3 regions of the Klebsiella sp. M041 genome follow, and region 1 is predicted to be linked to each of the others. Evidence: riboswitches for the same ligand, from Rfam matches in the RefSeq annotation. Region 1 holds a riboswitch; each other region holds the start of a gene.
What was found. A riboswitch is a leader RNA that binds a small molecule or an ion and turns the genes downstream of it on or off. The one in region 1 is predicted to bind thiamine pyrophosphate.
Positions count from the first base shown of each region.

Region 2: linked by a shared signal. The riboswitch ahead of thiC (phosphomethylpyrimidine synthase ThiC) and the one ahead of tenA (thiaminase II) in region 1 are both predicted to bind thiamine pyrophosphate.
Region 3: linked by a shared signal. The riboswitch ahead of thiM (hydroxyethylthiazole kinase) and the one ahead of tenA (thiaminase II) in region 1 are both predicted to bind thiamine pyrophosphate.

Region 1 is NZ_JCAXWU010000018.1:27,454-37,847, reverse strand. It holds gene AC6CWS_RS21025 (LacI family DNA-binding transcriptional regulator) at 1-730, shown strand, start outside; gene AC6CWS_RS21020 (TIM barrel protein) at 921-1,844, shown strand; gene AC6CWS_RS21015 (Gfo/Idh/MocA family protein) at 1,857-3,029, shown strand; gene AC6CWS_RS21010 (DUF4056 domain-containing protein) at 3,066-4,172, opposite strand; gene AC6CWS_RS21005 (hypothetical protein) at 4,238-5,182, opposite strand; gene AC6CWS_RS21000 (BamA/TamA family outer membrane protein) at 5,201-6,322, opposite strand; TPP riboswitch at 6,543-6,644, shown strand; gene tenA (thiaminase II) at 6,713-7,408, shown strand; gene AC6CWS_RS20990 (ABC transporter ATP-binding protein) at 7,405-8,133, shown strand; gene AC6CWS_RS20985 (ABC transporter permease) at 8,130-8,870, shown strand; gene AC6CWS_RS20980 (ABC transporter substrate-binding protein) at 8,895-9,830, shown strand; gene AC6CWS_RS20975 (diaminobutyrate--2-oxoglutarate transaminase) at 10,137-10,394, shown strand, end outside.
Region 2 is NZ_JCAXWU010000028.1:17,887-28,280, forward strand. It holds gene thiH (2-iminoacetate synthase ThiH) at 1-264, opposite strand, end outside; gene thiG (thiazole synthase) at 261-1,031, opposite strand; gene thiS (sulfur carrier protein ThiS) at 1,033-1,233, opposite strand; gene thiF (thiazole biosynthesis adenylyltransferase ThiF) at 1,217-1,972, opposite strand; gene thiE (thiamine phosphate synthase) at 1,965-2,600, opposite strand; gene thiC (phosphomethylpyrimidine synthase ThiC) at 2,600-4,495, opposite strand; TPP riboswitch at 4,580-4,704, opposite strand; gene AC6CWS_RS24295 (Rsd/AlgQ family anti-sigma factor) at 4,758-5,255, opposite strand; gene nudC (NAD(+) diphosphatase) at 5,350-6,123, shown strand; gene hemE (uroporphyrinogen decarboxylase) at 6,164-7,228, shown strand; gene nfi (deoxyribonuclease V) at 7,241-7,912, shown strand; gene AC6CWS_RS24315 (YjaG family protein) at 7,955-8,545, shown strand; gene hupA (nucleoid-associated protein HU-alpha) at 8,732-9,004, shown strand; gene AC6CWS_RS24325 (DUF1481 domain-containing protein) at 9,017-9,712, shown strand; gene zraP (zinc resistance sensor/chaperone ZraP) at 9,716-10,153, opposite strand; gene AC6CWS_RS24335 (hypothetical protein) at 10,150-10,394, opposite strand, start outside.
Region 3 is NZ_JCAXWU010000001.1:389,368-399,761, reverse strand. It holds gene AC6CWS_RS01860 (HAD family hydrolase) at 1-355, opposite strand, end outside; gene dalT (D-arabinitol transporter) at 404-1,681, opposite strand; gene xylB (xylulokinase) at 1,751-3,214, opposite strand; gene dalD (D-arabinitol 4-dehydrogenase) at 3,224-4,591, opposite strand; gene AC6CWS_RS01840 (sugar-binding transcriptional regulator) at 4,798-5,739, shown strand; gene fbaB (class I fructose-bisphosphate aldolase) at 5,821-6,873, opposite strand; gene thiD (bifunctional hydroxymethylpyrimidine kinase/phosphomethylpyrimidine kinase) at 7,020-7,820, opposite strand; gene thiM (hydroxyethylthiazole kinase) at 7,817-8,590, opposite strand; TPP riboswitch at 8,625-8,722, opposite strand; gene AC6CWS_RS01820 (alkyl/aryl-sulfatase) at 8,962-10,394, shown strand, end outside.

The DNA of each region.
Region 1 (10,394 bases):
GACGATCCTGCATTTTGCCATTGATGCGGTGGAAGCGATGGCCCAGGCCATTCACCGGCTCAGCGATGAGGTGGAGGTGCTCGGCCTGGTGGCGCTGGATCACCCGCTGATTCGCCATGCGGTGGGCCGGGCCGCCGCCCGCGGTGTTCGCGTATTCACCCTGCTTTCGGATCTGTCGGTTCCCCAGCGCAGCGGCTATATCGGCCTCGATAACCAAAAAGCCGGGCGCACCGCCGCATGGTTTATCGACCGTTTATGCCGTGGCGAAGGCGAAATAGCCATTATCATTGGCGATAATCGTTTTACCTGTCAGGAAAGCTGTGAGATCAGCTTCCGCTCCTGTCTGCGCGAGCAGGGTAAAGGGCAGCAGATCCTTGAGCCGGTTCGCAGCCATGAACGGGCGGATGTCGCCAGAAGCGTAACGGAACAGCTGCTCAGCCAGTACCCGGCCCTGCAGGCGATCTATGCTCCCTGCGGCGGCATTGAAGGGATTGTCGGGGCGCTGCGCGACAGCGGCCGCCAGCAGGCCGTCACCCTGGTCTGCCATGGCCCGCTAAGCGACAGTGAACTGGCCCTGATCGATGGCACCATCGATGTCATTCTCAACCACCGGCTGGATGACTTTGCCGCCGCCACCCTTCGCGCCATGACGGAAGCCGTTTCGCGGCCGCCCAGCGAAGTGATTTCGCACCCTCAGCCTTTCGATATCATCACCAAAGAAAATATGTAAACGCCCGCCCCGTCGCCGACGGGGCGGCCTCACGCCTGGACCACGCCTGGACTCATTTTGATAAATAACTATCAAAAACAACCTCAATACAAATCATGATGGCCATCATAAAATTATCATTCCAATATTGTTGACCATGAAATTTTCATTCAATACTCAGCGGCATCCCCTGTGATAAAAGGAAGCCGACATGACCTATCCTATCGCCAACGCCCCCTGCAGCTGGGGCGTGGATGACCCGAAAAACCCTGACCTTCCCGCCTGGACTACCGTGCTGAAGGAGGCGGCGCAGGCCGGCTATCGCAGCATCGAGCTCGGCCCGTGGGGCTACCTGCCCACCGACCCGAGCAGCCTGCGCGCGGCGCTGGAACAGCATCAGCTGTCGCTGGTCGCCGGGACGATCTTTGACGATCTGGTGAGCGAAGACCATTATCCCACTCTGGAGGCGCTGACCCATCAAATCTGCCGCAATCTGTCGCAGGTTCCGACCGCCGCCCCCATCCCGGGGCACCCTTTCCAGCCGCCCTATCTGGTGATTATCGACTTCGGCAACCCCGAGCGGGCGCGCTTTGCCGGACGCAGCGCGCTGGCTCCGCGCCTCAATGACGCAGACTGGCAGCGGATGATGGCGCACATTACCGCCCTCAGCACCCTCGCCTGGCGGGAGTACGGCGTGCGGGCGGTTATCCATCCCCACGCCGGGGGCTGCATCGAATTTGCCGATGAAATCGAGCGGCTGGCCAACGCTATCCCGCACGACGTGGCAGGGTTGTGTCTGGATACCGGGCATCTCTACTACGCCGGAATGGATCCGCTCACCTGGCTGGATCGCTATTACGCGCGGCTCGACTACCTGCACTTCAAGGATGTGGATCCGCAGGTTTACCAGCGCGCCGTCGCCGAAGGCATCGACTTTTTCACCGCCTGCGCCGAAGGGGTGATGTGCCCGCTCGGCAGCGGCGCCATTGACTACCCGGCCATTAACGATTTTCTTGCCCGCCGCGGCTATCAGGGCTGGATAACCATTGAACAAGAGCGTGATCCGCGCCATGCCGCAGGCAGCCTGCAGGCGGTCACGGAGAGCCTGCGCTACCTGCGCGGCGTCGGATTCTGACAGGAGAACCCCATGATTAACGGTTTAAGACCGCTCGACCGCACCCTGCGCTGGGGCATGGTCGGCGGCGGCGGCAGCAGCCAGATCGGCTATATTCACCGCTCTGCCGCCCTGCGCGATAACACCTTTGCGCTGCTGGCCGGCGCCTTTGATATTGATGCCGATCGCGGGCGCCAGTTCGGTCAACAGCTGGGGGTCGATCCCGCACGCTGTTACGCCGATTACCAGAGTCTGTTTCGCGGCGAGGCTGCCCGCCCGGACGGTATTCAGGCCGTGTCGATTGCCACGCCGAATAACACTCACTATGCCATCTGTCGGGCGGCGCTGGAGGCCGGGCTGCACGTGGTGTGTGAAAAGCCGCTGTGCTTCAGCAGCGAAGAGGCGGACGAACTGGTGGCCCTCAGCCAGCGGCAGCGTAAGATCATCGACGTGACCTACGGTTATGCCGGCCATCAGATGATCCTGCAGGCCCGGCAGATGATCGCCGACGGACTGCTGGGCGACATTCGTATCGTCAATATGCAGTTTGCTCATGGCTTCCACGCCCAGCCGGTGGAGCAGGAAAACGCCAGTACCCGCTGGCGGGTCGATCCCCGCTTCGTCGGCCCCAGCTATGTGCTGGGGGATCTTGCCACTCACCCGCTGTTTCTGGTCGAAACCATGGCCCCGCAGTTGAAGATCGCCCGGCTGATGTGCGCCAGACAAAGCTTCGTCAAAAGCCGCGCCCCGCTGGAAGATAACGCGCATGTGCTGATGGAGTATGACAACGGCGCCGTCGGCTCGCTGTGGAGCTCCGCCGTTAACTGCGGCTCCATGCACGGGCAAAAGGTGCGCATCGTGGGGGAAAAAGCCAGTCTTGAATGGTGGGATGAACAGCCCAACCAGCTGCGCTACGAGGTGCAGGGCGAACCGGCGCGCGTTCTGGAGCGCGGCATGGGCTATCTTGATCCGCTGGCGCGCCAGGACGATCGCATCGGCGGTGGCCACCCGGAGGGGCTGTTCGACGCCTGGTCGAATCTCTATCGCCGCTTCGCCATCGCCATGGACGCCGCTGACCGGCGTGACGAGGCGCTGTTGGCGGACTTCTGGTATCCGGACGCCCGCGCCGGGGCGTTCGGCGTCCGCTGGGTGGAAAACTGCGTACGCTCTGCCGACAACGGCGCCTGTTGGGTCAACTTCCGCTAATTCGCCGGCTCAGGGCCTCGCCCTGAGCCTTTCTCGCTACTTCTCAATGCGCGCCAGCTGGGTTTTATCGGCCTCGCGGGCGCGATCGGCCAGCCCCTGAAACGCGGCAGCGCCATAGTATTGCTCAGGAACCGGCAGCGCCTGCATATCGTGCCCCGGATAGATCTGCAGCTCGCCGAGGTCGCGCAAGCGGAATCCCCCCACCTGCGCCGGCATGGTCAGGCGATATGGCGGCATGGTTTCGAAAGGGACCGGCGTCGGCAGCCGGTTTTCCTGTAGATCGTAATTACGCTTCAGCACCAGAAACTTATCCGGCACCCGGCGGCGACTGTTCCACCAGTCGCCATCGATCCGCTGGAACATCGCTTCCGTCTCCCCTCGCGTGGCCACCATCAGCCGGGTCAGCGCCTTTTTCAGCGCCGCCTCCATGGCCCGGTTATACGCTTCCACCGACCCGCCGTGGCCGCTAAGGATGACATTAATCGCCAGCCTGGCGCCCAGTAAGTTGGAGTAGAGATCCTCCGGCGAAAACGCGGAGATCTCCTCTGAAAACCCGGGCACTGACTGGAAGCCATACCACTGAGCGATCTCATGCCACTGGGCGATTTCGAAGGCCAGGTGCCCGGCGAGCCAGGCCGCCAGCTGATAGCGTTGCCTGACGCCCGGCGGCGGCGTAAAGGCATTGAGCTGAACGCGGCGCACCCCCAGCTCTTCGCTGTAGAATATGCGCCCCGCCTGGCCCAGCGTCGGCGAAATGCGATTGAACAGATAAAAGGTGTAATCCGCCGTGTCGCGCACATGGGCAATATCGATAAACCCGCCGCGACGGGTATAGATAAGCCCGTTTTGCTCCTCGCTCAGTCCCAGCAGATTTTTCACCGCCCCGAGCGCGCTGTCGTTGTAATGGTGCTTGCCCAGGGTATCCAGGGTCAGCACGTTACCAATCTGATACACCGGGATCGGAATGCCCACCGCCCGCACGTGCAGGTCGTAACCAAAGGCGCAGCATGGCCGCAGCGATTCCGGCGGCGACAGCTCGCCCAGGGTGGGCGCAGGATGGATCTCCGTCACCGCGGGCAACACCGGGTCCTGCGCCAGCGCCGGCAGCGCCAGCGCGAATAACAGCCATAAGGCTTTACGCATCAACAGCCTCTCCACAGCAACAAAAGAGCGCGCATCTTACCGGCAGACGGCGCCTGCAGTTTTAGTTAAAAACGGTATTCACCGGAGACAAAGAAGCTGTTGCGGTCGTTAAAACCGAATTCAGTCAGCACGTTAAAGTTTTTGGTGACCTCATACTGGGCGCCAATCAGCATATTCCACGGCGAGGTCAGCTTCTGCTTAACGTCGAATTTGCCCTCGCCGTCTTTATTCACCGCGGCAATAAGGGGCTGCAGCTCTGGCGGCATGTGCAGGTCGGCGAGATCGCCCTTAAACTCCTGCTGCACGTCCTGATACATGCTCCCGACCCACAGGCTGAGATGGGACGGCCCGTCGATCCCCTGAAAACTGAAACGGTAGCCGACGCGCGGCGAGACGGTGACCGCCGAAATGCTGCCGTCGAGGATATCGAAGTCGGTGCGGGTGTAGTTAGTATCCACTAACCCAAACCAGTTGCCGTAGCCGCCGGCGAGCGTAAAGCCGGCCCCCCAGGTGGTGCCTTTAAAATCAAGCTTAAAATCAATATCCTGCAACTTCCCGCTCTGATAAAGCTGGTGAACCGCGCCGGCGATGGCCCGATCCAGGCCGCGAAACTGCGATGGGTCTGAATCCACTGAAACCTGGGAGACGGACGACCCGCGGGTATGCCCCACCAGTCCGTATACGTTAAGGAACGGAAAGACCCACATATCCAGGCGCAGGTTTTCGGTTTTGCTCTTCTCGCGGGTGTGTCCGGCATCGATGGCGAACATATCGCTGGGAATGGGATGATTGCCGAGCTTAAGCCCGGAAAAGGTAATACTGTCGACCATGATATCCTGGCGGATATTCATATAGCTCAGGTTGACGCCGTAGGGTAACGGAATGGAATATCCTCTGGCGCGAGCCTCATCGCCCCAGATCGGAAAATAGCTGTCGTTCTCGTCCGGCTCCGCAGCCGACGTGCCCCAGGCCGCTAACAGCAGCGTTAACACCGCGCCGGATGTTCTCATTTTTGTTCTCATGTGTAGTTATAAACCCGAACCGACATTGAAATAGACCGCCTGCTCATGCTCGCTGAACGCCACGTCAATCCCGGTACGCAAACCGTACTGTCGCGCGATCAGGTAACGAAAACCGGCCCCCCATGCCACCTCTGACTGTTCCCATAGCGTTTCCGCCGCGTCCGCCGCGCTCCCGGCGCCAACGAATCCCTGCAGGATCCAGCGCGGAGTGACGGCCCAGGCCAGCTGGGTTTGCGCCGTGGCCACGTAGTCGCCCTGATAGCGGTAGCGCGAAATCCCACGCAGCGCGATGTAAGGACGCGCCATCGGCATCAGGTGCTTATCATGGTGGGTTAAGGACTGATAATTGCCCGCGATCGCCAGGGTCAGCGTCTGGCTGAGCGGAATAAACACCTTCCCGTCCAGCGAAAACGTGTTGTAGTGATAATCGCCCCCGAGCAGCGAACGGAAAAACCGATATTCGCCCTTCAGCGCTAACCCACTCTGAGGATAGAAAATATTATCGGTAGTGTCATATTCCGCCACCACCCCCAGCGCCGAAGAGGTGCTGTTTTGCCCGAGCACCTGCTGCCAGACCCGGTTGACCCGCGGATTATCGAAAGCGACATCCGCCCGGGCATACACCTGGGAGGCCCCGAGGAACACCGGCGTATCGCCCACGCGAAACAGCAGCTTTTGCAGCGCGGCGACCCCTTTGGTCTGCGTCTGCACCGGTTTAGCATGGCTGAAGCCGCCGATGTCGCCGGAATAGATATCCAGATTGACGTTAGCGTAGCCGGCTCCCGCCAGGTAACGAATGCGATCATGCCGCCAGGTGTGACGATGGCCGCCGCCAATAAACCAGGTGCCATTCTGCGTGGCGGCCCCGCCGAAAGCGGTGAGCGGCGGAGGAATAAACTGCCCGCCCTCCCGGCTGCCTTTACCGTGTAAAAACAGGCCAAACAGTCCGCCGCCATAGCCGATCGCCGGCTCGGTTATCGCCAGCGGCACCGGCAGAAAACCGTAACGGTTTTCCGCCAGATACTGACTCATGTCGAGCATGCTATCTTCCGCATCGAAGAGATCGGCGGCATCGCCAGGCGGGCACAACAGGAACAGAAGCGCCAGCGCGGACAGCGGGAATTTCATGCTCACTCCAGGGCGTTGGGGCGCGCACGACACGCGTGGCGAACAGGATTATTACAACGGAATAATGAAAATATAACGTAACCGGAGAACCCTCACCAACGCGCAGCGGCCTGTTTTTCGGGTATTTTTGTACAAAAAAGAGCTAGCCGTCACAGAAAAACACCTTCGCGCCGCCGGACGGCGCGATGATTGTATTCATAAGGTGAATGTCGTATAACATAGCGCTACCGAGGGGTGTCCCGTGAGGGCTGAGATGGCGCAAGCCGAACCCTTTGAACCTGATCTGGGTCATGCCAGCGAAGGGACGGGTCGGCAATTTTGCCAGCATTACCGCCATTGCCTGTTCACACCCCTGCACGCCCGGATCTCCCCTGCATAAATGGAGGTCCTGTGATTGTTCCCGCGTTTAGCCAAGGTCTTTATGGCCGTTTACGCCAGCTGGCCGCCGCTGACTGGCAGCACTATGTGGCGCACCCTTTCGTCCAGCAGCTTGCCGAAGGCACCCTGGCGAAAAGCGCGTTCCGTCGCTATCTGACCCAGGATTATCTGTTTCTGATCCATTTCGCCCGCAGCTACGCGCTGCTGGTGAGTAAACTGCGCACGCTGCCGGAGATGCGCGCCGCGGCCGCCTCCATGAACGCCATCCTTAACGAAGTGCCGCTGCACGTCGGCTACTGCGCCCAGTGGGGCATTAGCGAACCGGAGATGGCCGCCCAGCCCGAAGCGCCAGAAACCATCAATTACACCCGCTACGTGCTGGATATCGGTCATTCAGGCGACGCGCTGGATCTGCTGGTCGCCCTGATGCCCTGCGTGGCGGGTTACGCCGAAATCGGTCTGGGCCTGCTGCATCACCCCTCCACCCGACTGGAGGATAATCCTTACGCCTCGTGGATCCGTAACTATGGCGATGAAGGCTATCTGCAGGGCGTCAGCGCCGCGCTGGCGCTGCTGGAGACCGTGTGGCAACAGCGCGGAAGCGAGGCCCGCCTCGCCGGGCTGAGCGACATCTTCACCACCGCCACCCGCCTGGAGGCGCAGTTCTGGCAGATGGGGCTCAACGCCGCGGCGGAGTCCCGGGCGTGACGGCGCCAGGTATCGAGGTCCGTAAGCTGAGCCTCCATTTCGGCGACCGCCGCCTGTTCGATAACCTGTCGCTGACGGTCCCCGGCGGCCAGTGGGTGTCGCTGCTCGGCGCCAGCGGGGCCGGTAAAACCAGCCTGCTGCGGGTCATGGCCGGCCTGGCCCCCGCCACCCGCGGGGAAGTGGTCGCCAGCGACGGAAAGCCGATACCCGGCCGCCTGGCGTGGATGGGGCAGAAAGACCTGCTTTACCCCTGGCTGAGCGTTCGGGAGAACGTCGCCCTCGGCGCGCGGCTGCGCGGTGAGAAAGTGGATCACGCCCGGGTCGCCACCCTGCTTGAACAGGTGGGGCTCGCCTCCAGCGCCGACGCCCGGCCGGCGACGCTCTCCGGCGGGATGCGTCAGCGCGCCGCGCTGGCCCGCACCCTGTATGAGGACCGGCCCATCGTGCTGATGGATGAGCCCTTCTCAGCGCTGGACACCCTCACCCGCACGCGTATTCAGACCCTCGCGGCCACTCTGCTGGCGGGGCGCACGGTGGTGCTGATCACCCACGATCCGCTGGAAGCCTGCCGGCTGAGCCACCGTCTGCTGGTCCTCTCGGCCGCCGACGGGGAGATCGACGACAGCCATCACCTCACCGGCGCGCCTCCGCGCGCGCCGGATGCGCCCGAGCTGTTGAACGCCCAGGCGGCGCTGCTGCAGCAGCTGATGAGGGCCCACTCATGACTGGACGTCTCTGGCGCGGCGGCATGGTGTTCTGCGGACTGATGCTTCTCTGGGGGCTGGCCAGCCGCAGCGGCATTCCGCACTTTCTTTTACCCTCCCCGGCGGCGGTCGCCGAGGCGCTGTGGGTCAATCGCGCCTATCTCGGCTGGCACACGCTGATTACCCTGAGCGAGATCCTCAGCGGCCTGGCGCTAGGGGTGGCGCTCGGCGTCACGCTGGCGCTGGGCATGATCCTCTCCCCGCGCCTGCAGCGCTGGCTGATGCCGCTGGTGCTCACCAGCCAGGCGATCCCGGTCTTTGCCCTCGCCCCGCTGCTGGTGCTGTGGCTGGGGTTTGGCATGAGCGCCAAAGTGGCGATGGCGGTGCTGGTGATTTTCTTTCCCGTCACGTCCGCCTTCTTTGACGGCTTGCGACGGGTCAACCACGAGTATCTCGATCTGGCGCGCAGCATGAACGCCTCCTTCGGCGCTCAGCTGCGGCATGTCCGCCTGATGGCCGCCCTGCCGGCGCTGGGCTCGGGCCTGCGCATGGCGGCGGCGGTGGCCCCCATCGGCGCCATTATCGGCGAATGGGTCGGCTCCGCCGAGGGGCTGGGCTACGTCATGCTCAATGCCAACGCGCGGCTGCAAACCGATATCTGCTTCGCCGCGCTGTTTATTTTAGTGCTGCTGACCCTCTTCCTGTGGCTGGCGGTAGACACCCTGCTGCACCGGCTGATCGACTGGTCGCCGGAATAATCATGAAGTAATAAAGGAAAACAGATGAAAACGTCGCTTTTCGCCGGAGCAACCCTGACGGCGCTGCTCAGCGGTCATGCGCTGGCCAATGAACCGCTCACCCTGGTACTGGACTGGTATATTAACCCCGACCATGCGCCGATTATGGTGGCCGAGCAGATCGGCGCCTTTAAGGCCCAGGGTCTGGACGTCAAGATTGTCCCCCCGTCGGATCCGGCGCTGCCGCCCCGCATGGTGGCCGCCCGTCAGGCGGACCTGGCCATCACCTACCAGCCGCAGGTGCACTTCTTCGCTGACGAAGGGTTACCGCTGGTGCGCGTGGGCACCCTGATCGGCTCGCCGCTGAACACGGTGATCGCCCTGGATAAGCAGATCAAAACCCCGGCGGATCTGCAAGGCAAGAAGGTGGGTTACTCGGTCAGCGGCATTGAGCAGGCCACCCTGTCGACCATGGCGCAGCATGCGGGGATCGATCCGGCCAGTATCAAGCTGGTCAACGTCAATTTTCAGCTGACCAGCGCTCTGCTGACGGGCCAGGTGGACGCGGTCATCGGCGGCTATCGTAATATAGAAGCGCAGGAGCTGAAGCTGCAGGGCAAAGCCCCGGTGGTGATGAACGTTGAGGATTATGGCGTACCGGCCTATGACGAGCTGGTGATTGTCGCCCACCGCGACGCGATTCATGAGGCGAAAATCCGTAAATTCCTCACCGCCCTGCAGGCCGGGGTCAGCTACCTGCGCGCGCATCCGCAGGAGAGCTGGGAGGCGTTCGCCGCCGCGCATCCGGAGCTGAAGACCGAGCTTAACCATCAGGCGTGGCTGCAAACCGTGCCGCTGTTCGCCGCCGATCCGGCGGCGCTGGATAAAGCGCGCTACGACACTTACGAACAGTTTTTATATAACAATAAGTTGGTGAAAAAAGTTACACCTTTAACAAATTATGCGGTTGAGCTGCATTGACTCTTGCTATCGCTGACGGAAGGCTTTCCGTCAGCGCTTTAACGCAGCGGCAATAAAAATATAGAGACTTTCTCACTAATAATTACACTTTAAAGGGTTATCGTTACTCAGGGTTGTTTTATTATAATTCAGCAGGTTACGTTAATTTTTACCCCGGTAAGAATAACGTCAAAATAACGCAATCAATAAAACGTTGAATGCGGATTTAAAAAGCCATATATTGTGCGCGCTTTATGAATGCCAATTCAATTCCTTACACCAATTATTCAACCAGCGTTCAACCGCAATGCTGGTTGTGGGAGTGATATGATGACGGATAAAGTCCGTATTGATACTTTACGTGCCGATTTATTAGACGCAAACAACGAAACCTTTTTGGCCCGTCAGGCCGAATTCGAATCGAATGTCAGGAGTTACCCGCGTAAGTTACCGCTGGCTATCACTAAAGCTGAAGGCGTGTGGCTGACGGATGCGGATAACAAACAGTACCTGGACTGCCTCGCCGGCGCCGGTACTCTCGCTCTGGGCCACAACCACCCTGATGTATTGCAGAGCATCCAAAGT
Region 2 (10,394 bases), on a different contig from region 1:
GTCGTTGGCGCACAGGTTGGAGAGATACAGCGGCACGTAGAAGCTGACGGTATTGCCGAAGCGCTGACGGGTAAGCCGCTGCGCGCGCTGGGCCAGAGGTTCAAGATACCCGGCCGCCGCCGGCGAAAGCAGGGCCATCATGTCGTCGCGGGTCAGCTGTTTGGCCGCCAACGCCCGTTCGACATCGGCGGCGGTTTTACCGTTGATGCGCAGGCGGATGTCGTCCCACTCCAGCTGCCGCCAGCGATCGCTGAAGGTTTTCATGCCAGCGCCTCCAGGAATCCGGTGAGCGGGCTGGTGGCCTGCGCCTGCGCGCTGCGCGCCCCCGGTCCGGCCTGACGGGCCAGCAAGCCGGCCTCGACCGCCATACGGAAAGCGTGGGCCATGGCCACGGGATCGTCGGCGACGGCAATAGCGGTATTGACCAGCACCGCGTCCGCGCCCATTTCCAGCGCCTGCGCCGCATGGCTTGGAACGCCGATGCCGGCGTCGACCACCACCGGCACCGTCGCCTGCTCGATAATAATCTCCAGCATGGCTTTGGTTTCCAGCCCCTGATTGGAGCCGATCGGCGCGCCCAGGGGCATCACCGCCGCGCAGCCAGCCTCTTCCAGCCGTTTACACAGCACCGGGTCGGCGCCGCAGTAGGGCAGCACCACGAACCCTTCGCGGACCAGCAGCTCCGCCGCTTTCAGGGTTTCAATCGGGTCGGGCAGCAGCCAGCGGGCGTCCGGGTGGATCTCCAGTTTCAGCCAGTGGGTGCCCAAGGCTTCCCGTGCCAGACGGGCGGCAAACACCGCCTCTTCCGCTGTCTTGGCGCCCGAGGTATTCGGCAGCAGGCTGACTCCCGCCGCCAGCAGCGGGGCGAGGATGGCGTCATTGTGCTGACGTAAATCGACGCGCTTCATCGCCAGGGTGACCAGCTGGCTGCCCGAGGCGCGAATCGCCTCAACCATCACCTCCGGGGCGGCGAATTTGCCGGTACCGGTGAAAAGATGGGATTCAAATGTTTTGTCTGCAATACGTAACATGTCAGCCTCCAGCGATAACCTGAAAAAGCAGGACTCGATCGCCTTCCTGCAAGAGATGATCTTCCCACCGGTCGCGCGGCAGAATGTGTTGATTGAGCGCCAGCGCGACGCCCGGCTGCAGCTGTTCGAGCTGGGTCAGCAGGGCGCTGACGCTGAGATGGTCGGCGCACGCCAGCGGCTCGTCGTTAAACCAGATCTGCATGCCGCCCTCCGCAAATCGGGCAGCCCCGGGAACGCTGTAGCGCCAGGTTACGCCAGTTACTGGTGCGGGCGTCGAACAGCCGCAGAGTGTTGCGCGGCGTCGTCATGCCGCTGAGCAGCTTAATGGCCTCCAGCGCCTGCAGCGTGCCCATCATGCCGACCACCGGGCCGACGATCCCCGCGGTGCGGCAGTTGCGCTGCGGTTCGTCGCTATCCGGCCACAGGCAGCGATAGCAGCCCTGCGTCCAGGGGGGGGTGAGCACCATCAGCTGACCGCCGAAGCCGACGGCGCTGGCGGTCACTAACGGGATGTCGAGGGCCACGCAGGCGGCATTGATCGCCTGGCGGGTGACCATGTTATCGGTACAGTCCAGCACCACGTCCGCTTTCGCCACCTCGGCGCGCAGCGCCTCGCCGCTTAATCGCTGCTGGAGCGCAACCAGTTTGATCTGCGGATTTAGCTGGCTGAGCCGCGTCTTTGCCGCCGCGGCTTTTGGCCGATCGATATCCGCGCTGGTGAACAGGATCTGCCGCTGCAGATTGCTGAGATGCACGGCGTCGTCATCGGCCAGGGTCAGCGTCCCGACGCCAGCCCCGGCCAGATAGAGCGCCGCCGGGGAGCCCAGCCCGCCAAGGCCGATAATCAGCACCCGGCTGGCTAACAGCTTCTGTTGCCCCTCGATGGCAATATCCTCCAGCAGCAGCTGACGGCTATAGCGCATAAAGTCGTGATCATTCATCGCCCGCTCCCGCCAGCGTCAGCAGCTGGTCGGTCGCTGCCCGCCAGTCCGCCGCCTGGGTGATGGCGCTGACCACTGCGATGCTGCCGACGCCGGTCGCCAGCACCGCCGGGGCCTTTTCAAGGCTAATTCCGCCGATCGCCACGGTGGGGTAATCCGCCAGGCGTTGGATATGTCTGGCAAGCTGATCGAGCCCCTGCGGCGCGGAGGGCATCTGTTTGGTTTGCGTCGGGAAGACGTGACCCAGGGCGATGTAAGAGGGGCGCGCCGCCAGGGCGACATCAATCTCCATATCGTCATGGGTGGAGACGCCCAGACGTAGCCCGGCTTGGCGGATGGCGCTCAGATCGGTGGTTTCCAGATCTTCTTGTCCGAGATGCACGCCGTAGGCCTGGTGTTTGATCGCCAGTCGCCAGTAATCGTTAATGAACAGCCGGGCGTGATAGCGGCGGCCAAGGGCGATGGCGGCGATGACGTCATCCTCCACCTCGCTGTCGCGTCGGTCTTTGATGCGTAACTGAAGAGTACGTACTCCGGCTTTGAGCAGGCGCTCAATCCACGCCACGCTGTCCACTACCGGGTAGAGTCCGAGACGAAACGGGACGGGTGGAAAATCAGGCTGATACATCAGACTTCCTCCTGTTTCAGGTAGATTTCGCCGCCGCGGGCGCGGAAGTGATGCGACATATCGGCCATGCCGGCGTCGATGGCCTGTCTGGCGGCGTAGTCGCGGACTTCCTGAGTGATCTTCATTGAGCAGAATTTCGGACCGCACATGGAGCAGAAGTGGGCAACTTTGCCGGATTCCTGCGGCAGGGTTTCATCGTGATAGGCCCGGGCGGTAAACGGATCCAGCGCGAGGTTAAACTGGTCTTCCCAGCGGAATTCAAAGCGCGCCTTCGACATGGCGTTATCGCGGATCTGCGCCCCGGGGTGGCCTTTCGCCAGGTCGGCGGCGTGGGCGGCGATTTTGTAGGTAATCAACCCCTGCTTCACATCCTCTTTGTTGGGCAGGCCGAGATGCTCTTTTGGCGTGACATAGCACAGCATGGCGCAGCCGAACCAGCCGATCATCGCCGCGCCGATGCCGGAGGTGAAATGGTCGTAGCCCGGCGCAATGTCGGTGGTGAGCGGCCCGAGGGTGTAGAACGGCGCTTCGTGGCAGTGCTCCAGCTCCTCGGTCATATTGCGGCGGATCATCTGCATCGGCACGTGGCCGGGGCCCTCGATCATCACCTGCACGTCATACTCCCAGGCGATTTTCGTCAGCTCGCCGAGGGTGCGCAGCTCGGAGAACTGCGCTTCGTCGTTGGCATCCTGAATGGAGCCGGGGCGCAGGCCATCGCCCAGCGACAGCGACACGTCATAGGCGGCGCAGATTTCGCAGATTTCGCGGAAATGCTGGTAGAGAAAGTTTTCCTGATGGTGCGACAGGCACCATTTGGCCATGATTGAGCCGCCGCGCGAAACGATGCCGGTCAGACGCTTCGCGGTCATCGGGACGTAGCGCAGCAGTACGCCGGCGTGAATGGTGAAGTAGTCGACGCCCTGTTCGGCCTGTTCCAGCAGGGTATCGCGGAAGGCTTCCCAGGTGAGGTTCTCGGCGATGCCGTTGACTTTCTCCAGCGCCTGGTAAATCGGTACGGTGCCGATCGGTACCGGGCTGTTACGCAGGATCCACTCGCGGGTTTCGTGGATATAGCGGCCGGTGGAGAGATCCATCACCGTATCGGCGCCCCAGCGGGTGGACCAGACCAGCTTCTCGACCTCTTCTTCGATGGAGGAGGTCACCGCCGAGTTGCCGATATTAGCATTCACTTTTACCAGGAAGTTGCGGCCGATAATCATCGGCTCAGACTCCGGGTGGTTGATATTGGCCGGGATGATTGCGCGCCCGGCGGCCACTTCATCACGGACGAACTCAGGGGTGATGTTTTCCGGCAGGCGGGCGCCGAAGCCTTCGCCGGCATGCTGCTGGCGCAGAACTTCGCTGCGAATACGTTCGCGGCCCATGTTTTCGCGAATGGCGATGAACTCCATCTCCGGGGTGACGATCCCCTGGCGGGCGTAGTGCAGTTGGGTAACACATTTGCCGGCAACGGCGCGTTTTGGCGTCAGCTGGCTATTGAAGCGCAGCTCATCAAGGCCGTCATCGGCCAGCCGCGCTTTGGTATAGGCCGAGCTGCGTTCGCTGAGCGGGGCGCAGTCATTGCGCGCGTCGATCCACGGCTGGCGCAGCCTGGCCAGCCCCTGGCGGACATTAATGCCAATATCCGGGTCGCCATAAGGTCCGGAGGTGTCATACACCGGGATCGGTTCGTTGGCTTCGTACTGTGGGTTATCGTTATCGCCGCCGACGAGGGTTGGGCTGAGCTGGATTTCACGCATTGGGACGCGGATATCCGCTTGTGAACCTTGAATGTAGATACGGCGCGAATTAGGGAAAGCAGCGCCTTCCAGCGTATCGATAAATCGCTGCGCGTGCTCGCGTAGCTCACGACGGGTCAGTTTGGTAGTAGACATAGCGCATTCCAGATGAAAAGGACATGGCTTGTCAGACGACGGATGGAGTAACAGATGCGATCGGCCCTGACGGACTGACGCGAACAGCAGTTTACTCTTGTTCCCTTCGCAGGTATTAGCCTGATCAGGTTCCGCGGATCCCGAATTAACGGTCTCAGCCTTTTCCACGTTAGCCTTCACATGGAAAATAAGCACTCCGACAAGATGACATCCCCTCCGGAGAGGGGGAATGAAGGTAAACTACTCGTTAATTGCACACAACTCAAGCGGTCGGGGCAATATTATCGCGCACCTCATCGTTCAGATGATGGGCGACGGCGAGGGCGATCAGTTTATCTTCCAGGGCGAAACGCGCTTCCAGCGACTCGCCGATATCCGACAGCGCCTGCTGAAACTCAAGGTAGTTATCATGATCAATGGCGTTTTCGAGGCAGGTATCGTAGTAGTCCATCATCTGCTGGGTATTGGCTTCCAGCTGCGGGTAAAGCCGGGTGGCGGCTAAAAGTGGGGTATCGCCTTCCATTTCGCCAATAATGCGTTCATAAATACTAAAATGACCGGACGAGAGGTAATCCACCAGACTTTGGCAAAAGTCATCCAGCGCCTTTTCGTTTAGCCGCATAAACGACTCTTTGCCCGGTTTCAGGCCAACCAGATTGTAGTAAGCCACGAGCAGATGCTTACGCACTTGTAGCCAGCGATCGACCAGTTCATTACTACCGCCAACGCGCTCCGTCAGATTTTCCAGCTGGTTTAGCATGATTGACTCCGCTAGTTTTGATTTAAATCTGCTCACCAAAAATGTAAATATAATGTTAACAACATGCCAGTGAAGCAAAGGTAGTGCAATAGATATGGATCGTATTATTGAAAAATTAGATCGCGGCTGGTGGGTTGTCAGTCACGAACAAAAATTATGGTTGCCTGGTGGAGAATTACCACATGGCGAAGCGGTTAATTTCGATCTTGTCGGCCAGCATGCGCTGCATATCGGCGAATGGCAGGGCGATCCGGTGTGGATGGTGCGCCAGGATCGCCGCCATGACATGGGATCGTTACGCCAGGTGCTGGATCAGGATCCGGGACTCTTTCAGCTGGCGGGACGGGGGATCCAGCTCGCCGAATTTTATCGATCGCATAAATTTTGCGGCTACTGCGGTCACCCGATGCATGCCAGTAAAAGCGAATGGGCGATGCTGTGCAGCCACTGCCGTGAACGTTACTACCCGCAAATTGCCCCGTGCATTATCGTCGCTATCCGTCGCGACGATGCGATCCTGCTGGCGCAACATACCCGACATCGCAATGGGGTACACACCGTGCTGGCCGGGTTCGTCGAGGTCGGCGAAACCCTCGAGCAGGCCGTTGCCCGTGAGGTGATGGAGGAGAGCGGTATCCGGGTGAAAAATCTGCGCTACGTGACTTCTCAACCGTGGCCGTTCCCGCAGTCGCTGATGACTGCCTTTATGGCGGATTACGCGGAGGGCGATATCGTGGTGGATAAAAAAGAGTTACTCAGCGCGGACTGGTACCGCTATGACGATCTGCCGCTTCTGCCGCCGCCGGGGACGGTGGCGCGCCGGCTTATCGAAGATACCGTCGCGATGTGTCGGGCAGAGTTCGAGTGACATGTTACACTGGGCGTATCAACGCTAAAGGAATGTAAAAATGACCGAACTGAAGAACGATCGTTACCTGCGCGCGCTGCTGCGTCAGCCGGTTGATGTCACCCCGGTGTGGATGATGCGCCAGGCGGGCCGCTATTTACCTGAGTACAAAGCCACCCGTGCGCAAGCGGGCGACTTTATGTCGCTGTGTAAAAATGCCGAGCTGGCCTGCGAAGTGACGCTCCAGCCGCTGCGTCGTTACCCGCTGGACGCGGCGATCCTCTTTTCGGACATCCTGACCATCCCGGACGCCATGGGGCTGGGGCTGTACTTTGAGGCAGGCGAAGGCCCGCGCTTCACCTCGCCGGTGAAAAGCAAAGCCGACGTCGACAAGCTGCCAGTCCCGGATCCCGAGCAGGAACTGGGCTACGTGATGAATGCCGTGCGCACCATACGCCGCGAACTGAAAGGCGAAGTGCCGCTGATCGGTTTTTCCGGTAGCCCATGGACGCTGGCGACCTACATGGTGGAAGGCGGCAGCAGCAAGGCTTTCACCGTCATCAAAAAGATGATGTACGCCGACCCGCAGGCGCTGCACGCGCTGCTGGATAAGCTGGCGAAGAGCGTCACCCTGTATCTCAACGCGCAGATCAAAGCCGGCGCGCAGTCGGTGATGATTTTTGACACCTGGGGCGGGGTGCTGACCGGCCGCGACTACCAGCAATTCTCCCTCTACTACATGCATAAAATCGTCGATGGCCTGCTGCGGGAAAACGAAGGCCGCCGCGTGCCGGTGACGCTGTTCACCAAAGGCGGCGGTCAGTGGCTGGAAGCGATGGCGGAGACCGGCTGTGACGCGCTGGGTCTCGACTGGACCACCGATATTGCCGATGCCCGTCGTCGCGTGGGCAACAAAGTCGCGCTGCAGGGCAATATGGATCCGTCCATGCTCTATGCGCCCGCCGCGCGTATTGAAGAAGAAGTCGCGACCATCCTCGCCGGCTTTGGTCAGGGGGAAGGCCACGTCTTTAACCTCGGCCACGGCATCCATCAGGACGTTGATCCTGAGCATGCGGGCGTCTTTGTTGAAGCGGTGCATCGTCTTTCCGCACCCTATCACCAGTAGGAGATCAGCCATATGGATTTAGCCGCACTCCGTATCCAACAGCAACAGTTAGCCGCGTCGGTAGAGCGGGCGGATCGACTGGATCGCGACCCGCCAGTATTGATCGGCGGTGCGGATGTCGGGTTTGAGCAGGAAGGGGAGGTCACCCGAGCTGCGATGGTGCTGCTGACCTGGCCTGAACTGGAGCTGGTGGAGTATCAGGTGGCGCGCGTCGCCACCTCCATGCCCTATATTCCCGGCTTTCTCTCGTTTCGCGAAACGCCTGCGCTGCTGGCGGCGTGGGAGCAGCTTTCGCAAAAACCGGACCTGTTGTTTGTTGACGGGCACGGTATTTCCCATCCGCGGCGGCTGGGCGTCGCCAGCCATTTTGGCCTGATGATCGACGTGCCGACCATCGGGGTGGCGAAAAAACGGCTGTGTGGAAAAATCGGCGAACTGGGTGATGCCCCCGGCGCGCTGGCCCCGCTGATGGATAAAAATGAGCAACTGGCCTGGGTCTGGCGCAGTAAAGTCCGCTGCAACCCGCTGTTTATTAGCACCGGCCACCGGGTGGGCATGGACAGCGCCTTAATGTGGGTCGAACGCTGCATGCGAGGCTATCGTCTGCCCGAGCCGACGCGCTGGGCTGATGCGGTGGCGTCCCGCCGTCCGTCATTTGTGCGTTGGCAAGCAAATCACAGCTGATTCAGGTACACTGCGCCTAATTTCTGACTTCGAGAATTCATCATGTTACAAAACCCGATTCACCTGCGCCTGGAGAAGCTGGAAAGCTGGCAGCATGTCACTTTTATGGCCTGCCTGTGCGAGCGTATGTACCCCAACTACGCGATGTTCTGCAAGCAAACCGAGTTTGGCGACGGCCAGCTGTACCGTCGTATCCTGGATCTGATCTGGGAAACGCTGACGGTTAAAGATGCGAAGGTGAATTTCGACAGTCAACTGGAGAAACTGGAAGAGGCGATCCCGGCGGCAGATGATTTCGACCTGTACGGTGTTTATCCGGCCATAGACGCCTGCGTGGCGTTGAGCGAATTGATCCATTCCCGTCTGAGCGGCGAAACGCTCGAGCACGCGATCGAGGTGAGCAAAACCTCCATCACCACCGTGGCGATGCTGGAAATGACCCAGGAAGGCCGCGAAATGACCGACGAAGAGCTGAAAGCGAACCCGGCGGTAGAGCAGGAATGGGACATTCAGTGGGAAATTTTCCGCCTGCTGGCCGACTGCGAAGAGCGTGACCTTGAGCTGATAAAAGGCCTGCGCGCGGACCTGCGTGAGGCCGGCGAGAGCAATATTGGTATAAATTTTCAGCAGTGAGACCAGAAAACGTGATTTACCGCCTGAATTGTAGCGTCTGAAGGCTTCCATTCCGCCCCCCGTCTGGTCTACATTTGGAGGGCGAAAAAAAGTGGCTATCGGTGCGTGTATGCAGGAGGGTGCTTTTTTGGCATTTCCGTCGCACTCGATGCTTAGCAAGCGATAAACACATTGTAAGGATAACTTATGAACAAGACTCAACTGATTGATGTAATTGCGGACAAAGCTGACCTGTCCAAAGCACAGGCTAAAGCTGCCCTGGAATCTACCCTGGCTGCAATTACTGAGTCTCTGAAAGAAGGTGATGCTGTTCAACTGGTTGGTTTCGGTACCTTCAAAGTGAACCACCGCGCTGAGCGTACTGGCCGCAACCCGCAGACCGGTAAAGAGATCAAAATCGCTGCAGCTAACGTGCCGGCATTTGTTTCTGGCAAAGCACTGAAAGACGCAGTTAAGTAAGACCGCGTGGCAGTGAACAGTTTTATCGAAGGGGCTATTAAGCCCCTTTTGTCTGTCTGGCGCCGGCCTCTGGCGCTGGCGGGCATCCTGTTGCTAACTGCCTGCAGCCATAACGCGTCGCTACCACCGTTTACCGCCAGCGGTTATGCGGACAACCAGGGGGCGATGCGTATCTGGCGTAAAGATTCTGGCGATGAAGTCCATCTTCTCGCCGCCTTCAGCCCGTGGCGTCACGGGGACACCTCGACCAGCGAATATCGCTGGCAGGGCGATCAGCTGACGCTTATTGAACTCAATGTCTACGGCAAGCCGCCGGAACATATTCGCGCCCGCTTCGACGCGCAAGGCGATCTGAGCTTTATGCAGCGGGAAGTTGACGGGCAGAAGCAGCAGCTCTCCAGCGACCAGGTCGCGCTGTACCGTTATCGCGCCGAGCAGATCCGCCAGACCAGCGACGCCCTCCGTCAGGGTCGGGTCGTCCTGCGTCAGGGGCGCTGGAACGCCGCCGCGCATACCGTCCTGACCTGCGAAGGGCAGACGGTGACGCCCGACCTCGATAGTCGGGCTCTGGCGCACATTGAACGCCGCCAGAGCCACGCTTCCGCCGCGGTGAGCATTGCCTGGCTTGAGGCGCCGGAAGGCTCTCAATTGCTGCTGGTGGCCAATGAAAACTTCTGCACCTGGCAGCCGACGGAAAAAAGCTTCTAACCTTTACCAGTGATTCATGCCCCTATGACCGCCGCCGCTACCGCGACAGCCGCCATATCCCATGCCTGCGCCGCGGGGAACGCCTGCCTCAGCCAGCGCGAGATCAAATTTCACCCGCTGCTGATCCAGCTTCTGGCGTAAGCCTTCCATCTCCTGAGCGACGGCTTCAATCTTGCCGCGGTCCGGCTTTTGCGCCGTGAGCAGCGCATTGTACTCATAGCGTTTGGACTGCAGCTGCTGGCGAAGGGCGCTGGTTTGCGCAAAGTAATCGTTATGCAGCTTTTGCGCGGTAGCCTGCTGCTCCTGGGTCAGCTGGCTGTAGCCCTGGTTGCCCATCCCGTTATTGTTGCCCCAGTGGTGGTTGGCCCAGGCCGCGTTGCTGCCGAAGGTCAGCGCGGCAAGGGTGACGAGGGCGAGAGGTAAGTTACGGTTCCGTTTCATGGCATTTTCTCCTGTGTGGTTTCTCCCGGTATTGCATCTTCCATGCCAGCCTGAAAAAGCCCGTCCGAACAGGTCTGCCGAGGTCGTGGCAGAGAAGGCGAGTAAAAATGACCCGTTCCGCCCGGGACCGGCGAGTCATTTTTACTCGCTAAAGCGCAGGCGATATGTTTGAGAGCAGGTTTGGCCGTGCGGAAACATGGCATGATTTCTGCTGAAAGATCCTGCTGATAGCGAAAAGGAG
Region 3 (10,394 bases), on a different contig from region 1:
CGGCGATAACCTGGCGGGATGATGACGTGGCGAGGGCAATGTTATAACCGGCATGGCGAAAATAGCGTAACGCCTCATGCACCCCGCGCATCGGCTCGCCTTCGGCGGCGATCAGGCCGGTAATGCGCTGCAATATGGCGTCTTCCAGCAGCGACGGGGCAACGTTAAGCTGAAAATAGCGGCACCAGGTGCCGGCGATCTCATCGAGGCGCTTGCCTTTGGTCAGGGTTTCGCACTCCTCGACGCTCGCCGTTGCCCCCCACTGCGCGAGGGCGTCGATTTGCGCCTGCCGCCACAGGCTTTCGGAATCAATAATCACGCCATCCATGTCAAAAATCACTGCCTGAATACTCATCATTCACCTCATTAAGGCTGGCATGCCTGGCACGCCAGCCGCATCACCTTAAGAGAACTCCACCTGCTCGCTGGCCGGCGCTTCCTTGTGGGAAAATCCAGGCTGCTCGACGCGGATAAACGCACAGAGGAAAAAGGCCACCACGTACAATGCGGTATAGGCGATGACGACCCCAATGGTGCTGAAGAACGGCAGCAGCACCACGGCGATCGCCGGGGCGAGAAAGTTCGACATCCCCGCCGACAGGTTATACACCGAAATCGCCGCGCCTTTGTGCTTCGGCTCCAGCGCCGGGAACACGGCGGCCAGCGGCACGAAGGCGGCGACAAAGATCCCCAGGGCGATGGCCGGGATCAGCGCCATCGCAAAGCTGTGGCCGAAGTGCTGAGGGATGTAGTAAAACGCCAGGCTGGAGAGCGCCATCCCGATGCAGCCGAACCAGCGCACCACCTTCATCCAGCCCAGTTTTTCGCCCAGAATGCCCCACAGCACGTTAGAGAAAATGGTGGTGAAGAAGAAGACCGCCCACACCTGGAGCCATTCCGAGGTGCTAAAGCCCAGCTCATCGACGAACATCATCGGCATAATCACCGCAAAGCCGAACAGCGAGAGGGTATTGATGATCCTGACCATGCTCGACAGCAGAATATTGCGGTTGGTATAGAGCAGCGTCGCGGCGCGGCCCAGCTCGGCAAACTTCTCGCGGGTGGTCAGGTTCTGCATATGCTGCGGCGTTTTAATATGGCGCAGGGAAGCCAGAGCAATCACGCCCCCGGTAACGCAGAAGGCCAGCGCCAGCCACAGGGTGCCCATTTCGCCAATGTGCGGAATGGTGAAACTCGGAATATAGCTGCCGAAGACGCCGATGCCGATGGAATACACCGCCCAGAACCAGCCGATGGCCGAGCTGGCGTTGTCGCTTTTGACGTTATGGACAATCGCCACGATAAACGAGTAAAGGAATAGCGGATACGCGAAGCCGCGAATGCCGTAGAAAACCAGGATCAGCGCATAGTTGGCGTGACCGAGGCCGAAAACGAGGAACAGCACGTGGAATACGCACCACAGCACGAAGCCAATCATCATGGTTTTCAGCGGCGTAATAATTTCCGCCACCACGCCGGAGATCCATGCCGACAGCGCGGCGGCCAGGCCGTAGAGGGTAAAGGCAAAGGAGGCCTCCGCCGGGGAGAATCCGAGCGCTTTGATATAGTGCGAGAGAAAGGCTAATTCAAAACCGTCGCCGGTCATAAATACGGCAATGGCGATGTATCCCCAGAGCAGGTTCAGGGGTAAACCGAGCCACTGTTTATTATTGATAGACATAATGACCTCGTTTTCAGGGTACAGGAGGCCGCTCCGGTCAGTTCACCGGAGCGGTTATGGTGATAAAAATTAATGCTGCCGATAGTGCAGATCGTTTAAATACAGGGCCTTAAACTGCGCGTAGCGTTGCATCAGGGTGTGGTGGCGAACGGGATCCGCACGCCAGGTCTGCCACACTTCCGGTTTTTCACATACCGCGGCAACCGGTTTGCCCGCCGCCAGGCAGGCCAGCCGCGCCGCGCCCAGCGCGCCGCCGGTCTCTCCGCCTTTGTGGGTCACCACCGGCATAGCGAGAATATCGGCCAGCAGCTGGGCCCAGAACGGACTGCGGGCGCCACCGCCCACCAGCGAGCACTGCGCGATCGGCGTCCCGCTCTCTTTCAATACCTGCAGGCCGTCGTTGATGCCAAAGCTCACCCCCTCCAGCACCGCGTAGCCGAGCTGGGCGCGCAGGCTGGAGTGGGTCATACCCCAGAACATGCCGCGGGCGTCAGGATCGTTATGCGGCGTACGTTCCCCGGAGAGATAGGGCAGGAAGAACGGCGCGTTGGCCTTCTCCTCCTCGCTTAGCTCGGCAATCTCCGCCAGCAGCGCCACCTCCGTGGTGCCGGTCAGGCGGCAGAACCACTGCAAACAGCTGGCGGCGCTGAGCATCACGCTCATCTGATGCCACAGATTCGGCAGCACGTGACAAAACGCATGGACCGCCGACTGCGGAGCCGGACGATAGGCGTCGGTCACCACAAACAGCACCCCGGAGGTGCCAAGCGAAATGAACGCATCCCCGGGCGAAACCGCGCCGACGCCTATGGCGCTGACCGCGTTATCGCCGCCGCCTCCGGCTACCGCTACCGAGGCGTTCAGCCCCCAGCGTTCGGCCACCTGCGGGTCAAGGGTGGCGGAAACCTCGCAGCCTTCGACCAGGGTCGGCATCTGGCTACGCGCCAGGCCGCATTTATCCAGCAGAGCGTCGGACCAGTCGCGCTTCGCCACGTCCAGCCACAGCGTCCCGGCGGCGTCGGACATATCGGAGACTTTTTTACCGGTCATCCGGTAGCGCAGATAATCCTTCGGCAGCAGCACCGTGGCGGTGCGCTGAAAATTTTCCGGCTCATGGCGACGCACCCACAGCAGCTTCGGCGCGGTAAAGCCGGGCATCGCCAGGTTTCCCGCCACCTGATGCAGCTCCGGCGCCCTCTCCTCCAGCTCCGCGCACTCCGCGGCGCAGCGGGTGTCGTTCCACAGGATTGCCGGGCGAATCACCTCCCCGTCGGCATCCAGCAGAACCGCGCCGTGCATCTGCCCGGAAAGGCCAATGGCCTTAATGGCCGGCCAGTGCTGGGCGCATTTTTCCCTCAGCGTGGTCATCAGATACTCCGTCGCCTCCCACCATGACTGCGGCGACTGTTCTGACCAGTGCGGATGGGGCCGCTGAATGCTCAGCGGCGCGCTATGGCTGGCGATAACCTCATTGTTCTCATCAATGACCAGCGCTTTGACTTCCGATGTGCCAAGATCGATACCCAGATACATAGCCACCTCTTATTTAATCAGCGTGTAAACGGCGGCGACTTTCTCGCACATCAGCGCCAGGAAATCCGCGTTGTCGGCCAGGCCACCAAACAGGGCTTTATCGCGGGCGAAGACAGCCAGCGGATCCTGAGCCTCATACATCTCATGCACCGCCTGCTCATCCAGGATGCCGTCCTGGTACTGATACGGCAGGGTGCCCTTATGCCACTGCTCCATAAAGACGAAGAACAGCGCCGGCAGCATGGCGGTCGCTTCCGGGCGGACGCCGCGCTGATAGCACTCCTGCAGGGTTGGGGCGATCATCGCCGGAATTTTCGAGAAACCGTCGGCGGCGACGCGCTGGTTGGTGTCCTGGATATGCGGGTTGGTAAAGCGCTTGAGCACCACATCGCGGTAGGTCGGCAAATCAATACCGTTATCGCCCAGGCATGGGATCACATCTTCCGTGACGTAGCGGTCGGCAATGGCGTAGATAACATCGGTGAGCGTGCTTTCGTGAATATACTGCTGGCCGATTAAGGTCCCCGCCCACGCAATGCAGCTGTGCGACGCGTTCAGAATGCGGATTTTCGCCTCTTCATACGGGATAACCGACTCGACCATCTCCACGCCGACCGCTTCCAGATTCGGGCGGGCATCGCGGAAGTTGTTCTCCACCACCCACTGGATAAAGGTCTCGCCCATGACCGGCGCCTTATCGTCAATGCCGGTTTGCGCTTTGATACGGGCCGGCAGATCGGCCGCCGGACGCGGGGTGATGCGGTCCACCATGGTGTTCGGACAGGTGGTATTGGCCGCCATCCAGTCAATCACCGCCTGTTTGCCGGTGAGCTGCAGGAACTCCACCATCCCGTCGTGGAAGCGCTCGCCGTTATGACGCACGTTGTCGCAGTTGAGCAGGGTCAGCGGCCCGGCGTTGTCCGCCATGCGCTTTTCCAGAATTCGCGCGAGGGTGCCGTAAATAGTTTTGCATTCGCCTTTCAGGTCAGCCTGCAGATCGGAGTTGCTGGTTTCCAGCTGATGGCGGGTATTCAGGTAGTACCCCCCTTCCGTCACGGTAAAGGCGATAACTTTGGTTTGCGGGTTGGCCCCTTCGTTAATCAGCGGCTGCAGCCCGGCCTGCCACGGCAGCAGTTTCTGAATTGAGATGATCTCTTCATATTCACGCTCCCCTTCCGGGCTGACGGTCTCCAGGACGTAACGTCCGCCCTGCGCCGTCAGCGCCTGCACCACCTGCTCGGCGTCGTTGCGAATATTGCCCGCCGCGATGCGCCAGCGCTTATCGCCGGAAGCGATCAGACGATGCAGATACCACGCCTGATGCGCGCGATGAAAAGAACCCAGACCGATATGAAGCCATGTGAATTGATTGTTCATGTTCTGCTCTCCTTGAGTGGATGGCGTCACTGTAATTGATCATTTGACCAAAATAAGAGCCACGGATCACATAAGAGCAATTACCCACTTAAATTACAAATGACCATTAAAGAGCAAAAGCTTGCCAGTTATGGCAACCACGGCGAGAATGCGGATATTCGCCGGGCCAATTGCGTGCCCTGGCCAGCAACTTAGGGCGGGAAACCATGAGTAAAGAAGACGATATCCGGTTGGATCAGAAGGTGCGTGCCGCATGGATGTACTACATCGCCGGCCAGAATCAGAGCGAGATCGCCAGCCAGTTGGGCACCTCCAGACCGGTGGTGCAACGGCTGATCGCCGCCGCGAAAGAAGAAGGGATTGTGTCGATTAATCTGCACCATCCGGTGGCGAACTGCCTCGATTATGCGCAGTTGTTGCAGGAAAAGTACCGACTTCTCGAGTGCAATGTGGTCCCCGCCTTTAGCGAAGAGAGTACCCTCGACAGCGTATCGTTTGGCTGCTATCAGCTGATGGCTCGCTATCTGCAGGATGATAAAGAGAAAATCATCGGCCTGGGCTCGGGCCTGACCCTGAAAAAAGCGCTGCAGCGCATCGATTTCGACAGCCTGAATACCCGCTGCGTGGCGCTGATCAGCGCCATGGACGCCGACGGGCAGTGCAACTATTACGATGACGTGCCCCTGCTGCTCACCCGCAAAATTAAGGCCAAGTACTATCAGTGGCCTGCGCCGCGCTACGCCCAGACCGCGGAAGAGTATGAGATGTGGTGCACCAATCGCTTATTTCGCAGCGTCTCCGGCGTCGCCCGGGAGGCGGACGTCATTTTTGTCGGTATTGGTCCGCTGGGCACGCAAAGTCCCATCTTTAAAGACGGCTTTATCAATCAGGCGCAGATGGATGAGCTGACCGCCCGCGGCGGCATCGGGGAGATCCTCGGGCGGTTTATCGATGCAGAAGGCGAGGTGGTAGACAGCGAGATCAACCGCATGATCACCAGCTATGATATCCGCCAGAACCACTGCCCGCGGATTGCTGCGGCCTGTGGAGAATACAAACGACCGGCGATCCTGGCCGCCCTTAAAGGCGGCTGGATCAACGGTCTGGTGACCGATGAACATACCGCGCGCTGGCTGCTGACGCGCTAACGGCGCGGACTGAGGACACATACAAAACGGTAACCCCGGTGCGCGTCGCGCCACCGGGGAACCCAACGATACTGGTGCTTATCAGGCGATAGTCACTTTCCCGTCGAGATAGACATCCTGCACGGCATTGATCAGCTTCACGCCGTCGGCCATCGATTTCTTAAACGCTTTGCGGCCAAGGATCAGCCCCATGCCGCCGGCGCGCTTATTGATCACCGCCGTGCGCACCGCGTCGGCAAGGTCGGTCTCTCCGCCCGCCGCGCCGCCGGAGTTAATCAGCCCGGCGCGGCCCATGTAGCAGTTGGCCAGCTGGTAGCGCACCAGATCGATGGGGTTATCGCTGGTCAGTTTGCTGTACACCCGGTCATCGGTATAGCCGAAGTTAACCGCTTTGTAGCCGCCGTTATTCTCCGCCATCTTTTGCTTGACGATATCGGCGCCGATGGTGGCCGCCAGGTGGTTGGCCTGACCGGTCAGGTCAGCGGAAACATGGTAGTCGACACCGTCTTTCTTGAATGCCGAATTGCGCAGATAGGCCCACAGCACGGTGACCAGGCCCAGCTCATGGGCCCGCTCAAAGGCCGCGGAGATCTCTTCTATCTGACGACGCGATTGTTCCGAGCCGAAATAGATCGTCGCGCCCACGGCCACCGCCCCCATATTGAACGCCTGCTCAACGCTGGCGTAGAGGGTCTGGTCGTACTCGGTGGGGTAGCTCAGCGTTTCGTTATGGTTGAGCTTCACCAGGAAAGGAATACGATGCGCGTAACGGCGCGACACCGAGGCCAGCACGCCGTAGGTCGACGCCACGCAGTTACAGCCGGCTTCGATCGCCAGCTCGACGATATTCTTCGGGTCAAAGTACAGCGGGTTGGCGGCGAAGGAGGCCCCCGCCGAGTGCTCCACGCCCTGGTCGACCGGCAGAATAGACAGGTAGCCGGTCCCCCCCAGTCGTCCGGTGTTGTACAGGGTTTGCATATTGCGTAGCACCGCCGGCGGTCGGTTGTTATCCACCATCACCCGATCAACATAATCTGCGCCAGGCAGATACAGCTGGTCGGCCGGAATGGTTATACAACGGTGCTGCAAAAGGCTCTCGGCATCTTTGCCCAGCAACTGCGTAATATCAGTCATAGCAATCTCCCGTAAGGCCGGCCGGAGCCGGCATGCATTATCCCAACCAATTATTTTGGGCAGGTTAAGCCTGGTACCGACTTAGCCTATTTTCCAGCCGGGAGGGCATTTTTTCAGGAGATTCTGCTGTCCCGTTACGCTGCCATTTACCACCAGGCATGGAAATGGTGCACCGGCCCGATGCCGTGGCCCACCTCCAGGGAGTCGGCCTGCGCCAGGGCCGCCGACAGCCAGGCCTTGGCCTCGGTAACGGTGGCCGCCCAGTCGGCGTGACGCGGACGCAGCGCCGCCAGCGCCGCCGAGAGCGTGCAGCCGGTGCCGTGCGTGTTTTTGGTCTGTACTCGCGGCGCGGTAAATCGCTGTTCCCCTTCGCGGGTGAAGAGCCAGTCCGGGCTCTCGGCATCGTCGAGATGGCCGCCCTTCATCAATACCGCACCGCAGCCCAGCGCCAGCAGCGCCCGCCCCTGCTCCAGCATTTCGCGCTCGTTGCGCGCATGGGGTGCATCAAGCAGGGCGGCCGCTTCCGGCAGGTTCGGGGTGATCAGCGACACCTGCGGCAACAATCGTTGACGCAGGGTCTCCACCGCCGAGGCCGACAGCAGCGGATCGCCGCTTTTCGCCAGCATGACGGTATCCAGCACCACGTTGGCCACCCGGTAGCGCGCCAGCCGCTCGGCCACGGCTTCCACAATATCGGTTTCCGCCAGCATGCCGATTTTGGTGGTATCGATGCGCACATCGCTGAACACCGAATCGAGCTGCGCCGCCACAAAGTCCGGTTCAATACGATAGACCGACTGCACGCCGCGGGTATTCTGCGCCACCAGGGCGGTGATCGCCGAGCAGCCGTAGGCCCCCAGCGCGGAGAAGGTTTTCAGATCGGCCTGGATACCGGCCCCGCCGCTGGGATCGGTGCCGGCGATGGTCAGAGCATTGATGCGTTTCATGCGCGCACCTCCTGATACAGCGCGTCGAGAAACGCCGGAACAAAGCTCCCGGGCCCCCCGTGATGGGCGGCAATTTCCCCGGCCTGCTTCATGAGCCCGCAGGCGGCGGCCACGTTTTCCAGCCGGTCTCCCGGCAGCGCCGCGCTCGCCGCCACCACCGCCGATAGCGCGCAGCCGGTGCCCACCACCCGGGTCATCAGCGCACTGCCGCCCGCCACGCTGAGCACCCGCTCGCCGTCGGTGACGTAATCCACCTCACCGGTGACCGCCACGACGGTGGTCAACTGACGAGCCAGCGCCTGGGCCGCCGGCAGCGCCGCGGCGGCCGTATCGGTGGTATCCACCCCGCGCCCGCCGGCGCTCATCCCGGCCAGCGCCAGAATTTCGGAGGCATTGCCGCGAATGGCCGCCGGCTGGAAGGCCAGCAGCGCGTGACAAAAGGCCGTGCGCACGGTCAGGGCGCCGACCGCCACCGGATCCAGCGTCCAGGGCTTGCCGGCCTGGCGGGCCTGCTCCACTGCGGCACGCATGGCCACTGCGCGATCTTCGGTCAGGGTGCCGACGTTGATTAACAGCCCATCGGCGATGGCGGCGAACTGCGCCGCTTCGCGGGGATCGATCACCATCGCCGGCGAGGCGCCGACGGCCAGCAGAACATTGGCGGTAAAGGTCTGCACCACGTCATTGGTCATGCAGTGCACAAGGGGGGAATGGGCGCGCAGCAGATGGCGCAGGTGCGCGACAGGCGCGGGATTCAACAGCTCAGGCATGGTTTGCTCCCGCCAGACGAGGTAGAAGCAATGACCCTGCGGTCTCTGACTTCCCTACGCTGGCATTATCCAGATCAGGTGGTACGGGTATTTCTCAGCCTTCATTTAAGAAGGGCACCCCGAGTCATAAAAGCGGTACAACATTTTCCTGAAGCAGGGTACGAAATGTGGCGGTGTAACACAAGCTGACCGGCTTTTTTTCCCCGATCGCCAGCTAATACAAAAGGCGTAATTTCTGATTAAAAATGTGTTTTTTGCAAGCAAAACTGGATGAATGTAAATGTGTGGTTATATTTAAAAAATCTGTAACAAACAGTCACCTGCGTTAAATCGGTAAAACCGAACGAACCATGCAATAAATGAGGATTGCAATGAAATTAACCCCGATAGTGAAAGGGTTAGCGTTAGCGGGCATGTTGAGTAGTCTCGCTTTCGCCGCCTGGGCAGATACGTCAGCCAAAGAGGCAACCGAAGCGACCAAAAAAGCGAACGATGCCCTCTACAACCAACTCCCCTTCTCCGATAACACCGATTTCACCAATGCGCATAAAGGCTTTATTGCCGCCCTGCCGCCAGAAGTCATCAAAGGCGAACAGGGCAATGTCATCTGGGATCCGGGCCAGTACGCCTTCATTAAAGAAGGGGAAAAAGCGCCAGAAACCGTAAACCCGAGCCTGTGGCGCCAGTCGCAGCTGATCAACATCAGCGGCCTGTTTGAAGTCACCGACGGGGTCTACCAGATCCGCAACCTCGATCTCTCCAATATGACGATCATCGAGGGCAAAGAGGGGATCACCGTCGTAGACCCGCTGGTCTCAGCTGAAACCGCCAAAGTCGGCATGGATCTCTACTATAAAAACCGGGGTAAAAAACCGGTCGTCGCGGTGATCTACACCCACAGCCACGTTGACCATTACGGCGGCGTGCGCGGCGTGGTTGATGAAGCCGACGTCAAAGCGGGTAAAGTCAAAATCTACGCGCCGTCCGGATTTATGGAAGCGGCGGTGGCGGAAAATATCATGGCCGGGAACGTCATGAGCCGCCGCGCCAGCTATATGTACGGCAACCTGCTGAAGCCGGACGCTAAAGGCCAGGTGGGCGCGGGCCTGGGGACTACCACCTCGGCAGGCACCGTCACCCTGATTGCGCCAACCAACATCATTGATAAGGATGGCCAGAAAGAGGTGATCGACGGCCTGACCTATGACTTCATGCTGGCGCCAGGCTCCGAAGCGCCGTCAGAAATGCTGTGGTATATCGAAGAGAAGAAATTGATCGAATCCGCAGAGGATGTCACCCACACTCTGCATAACACCTACTCGCTGCGCGGGGCGAAGATCCGTGAGCCGCTGCCGTGGTCGAAATATATCAACCAGGCGATCGTTCGCTGGGGCGATAAGGCTGAGATCATTATGGCCCAGCACCACTGGCCGACCTGGGGCAACGAGAACGTGGTTAACCTGCTGAAGAGTCAGCGTGACCTGTATCGTTACATCAACGACCAGACCCTGCGGATGGCTAACGAAGGCCTGACCCGCGATGAAATCGCCGCTAACTTTAAGCTGCCGGACGGCCTCGCCAATACCTGGGCTAACCGCGGCTACTACGGCTCGGTCAGCCACGATGTGAAGGCCACCTACGTGCTGTATCTCGGCTGGTTCGACGGCAACCCGGCCACCCTTGACGAACTGCCGCCAGAAGAAGCGGCGAAGAAGTTCGTCGAGTACATGGGCGGCGCGGATGCCATCCTGAAGAAAGCGAAAGAGGATTACGACCAGGGTAACTACCGCTGGGTTGCCCAGGT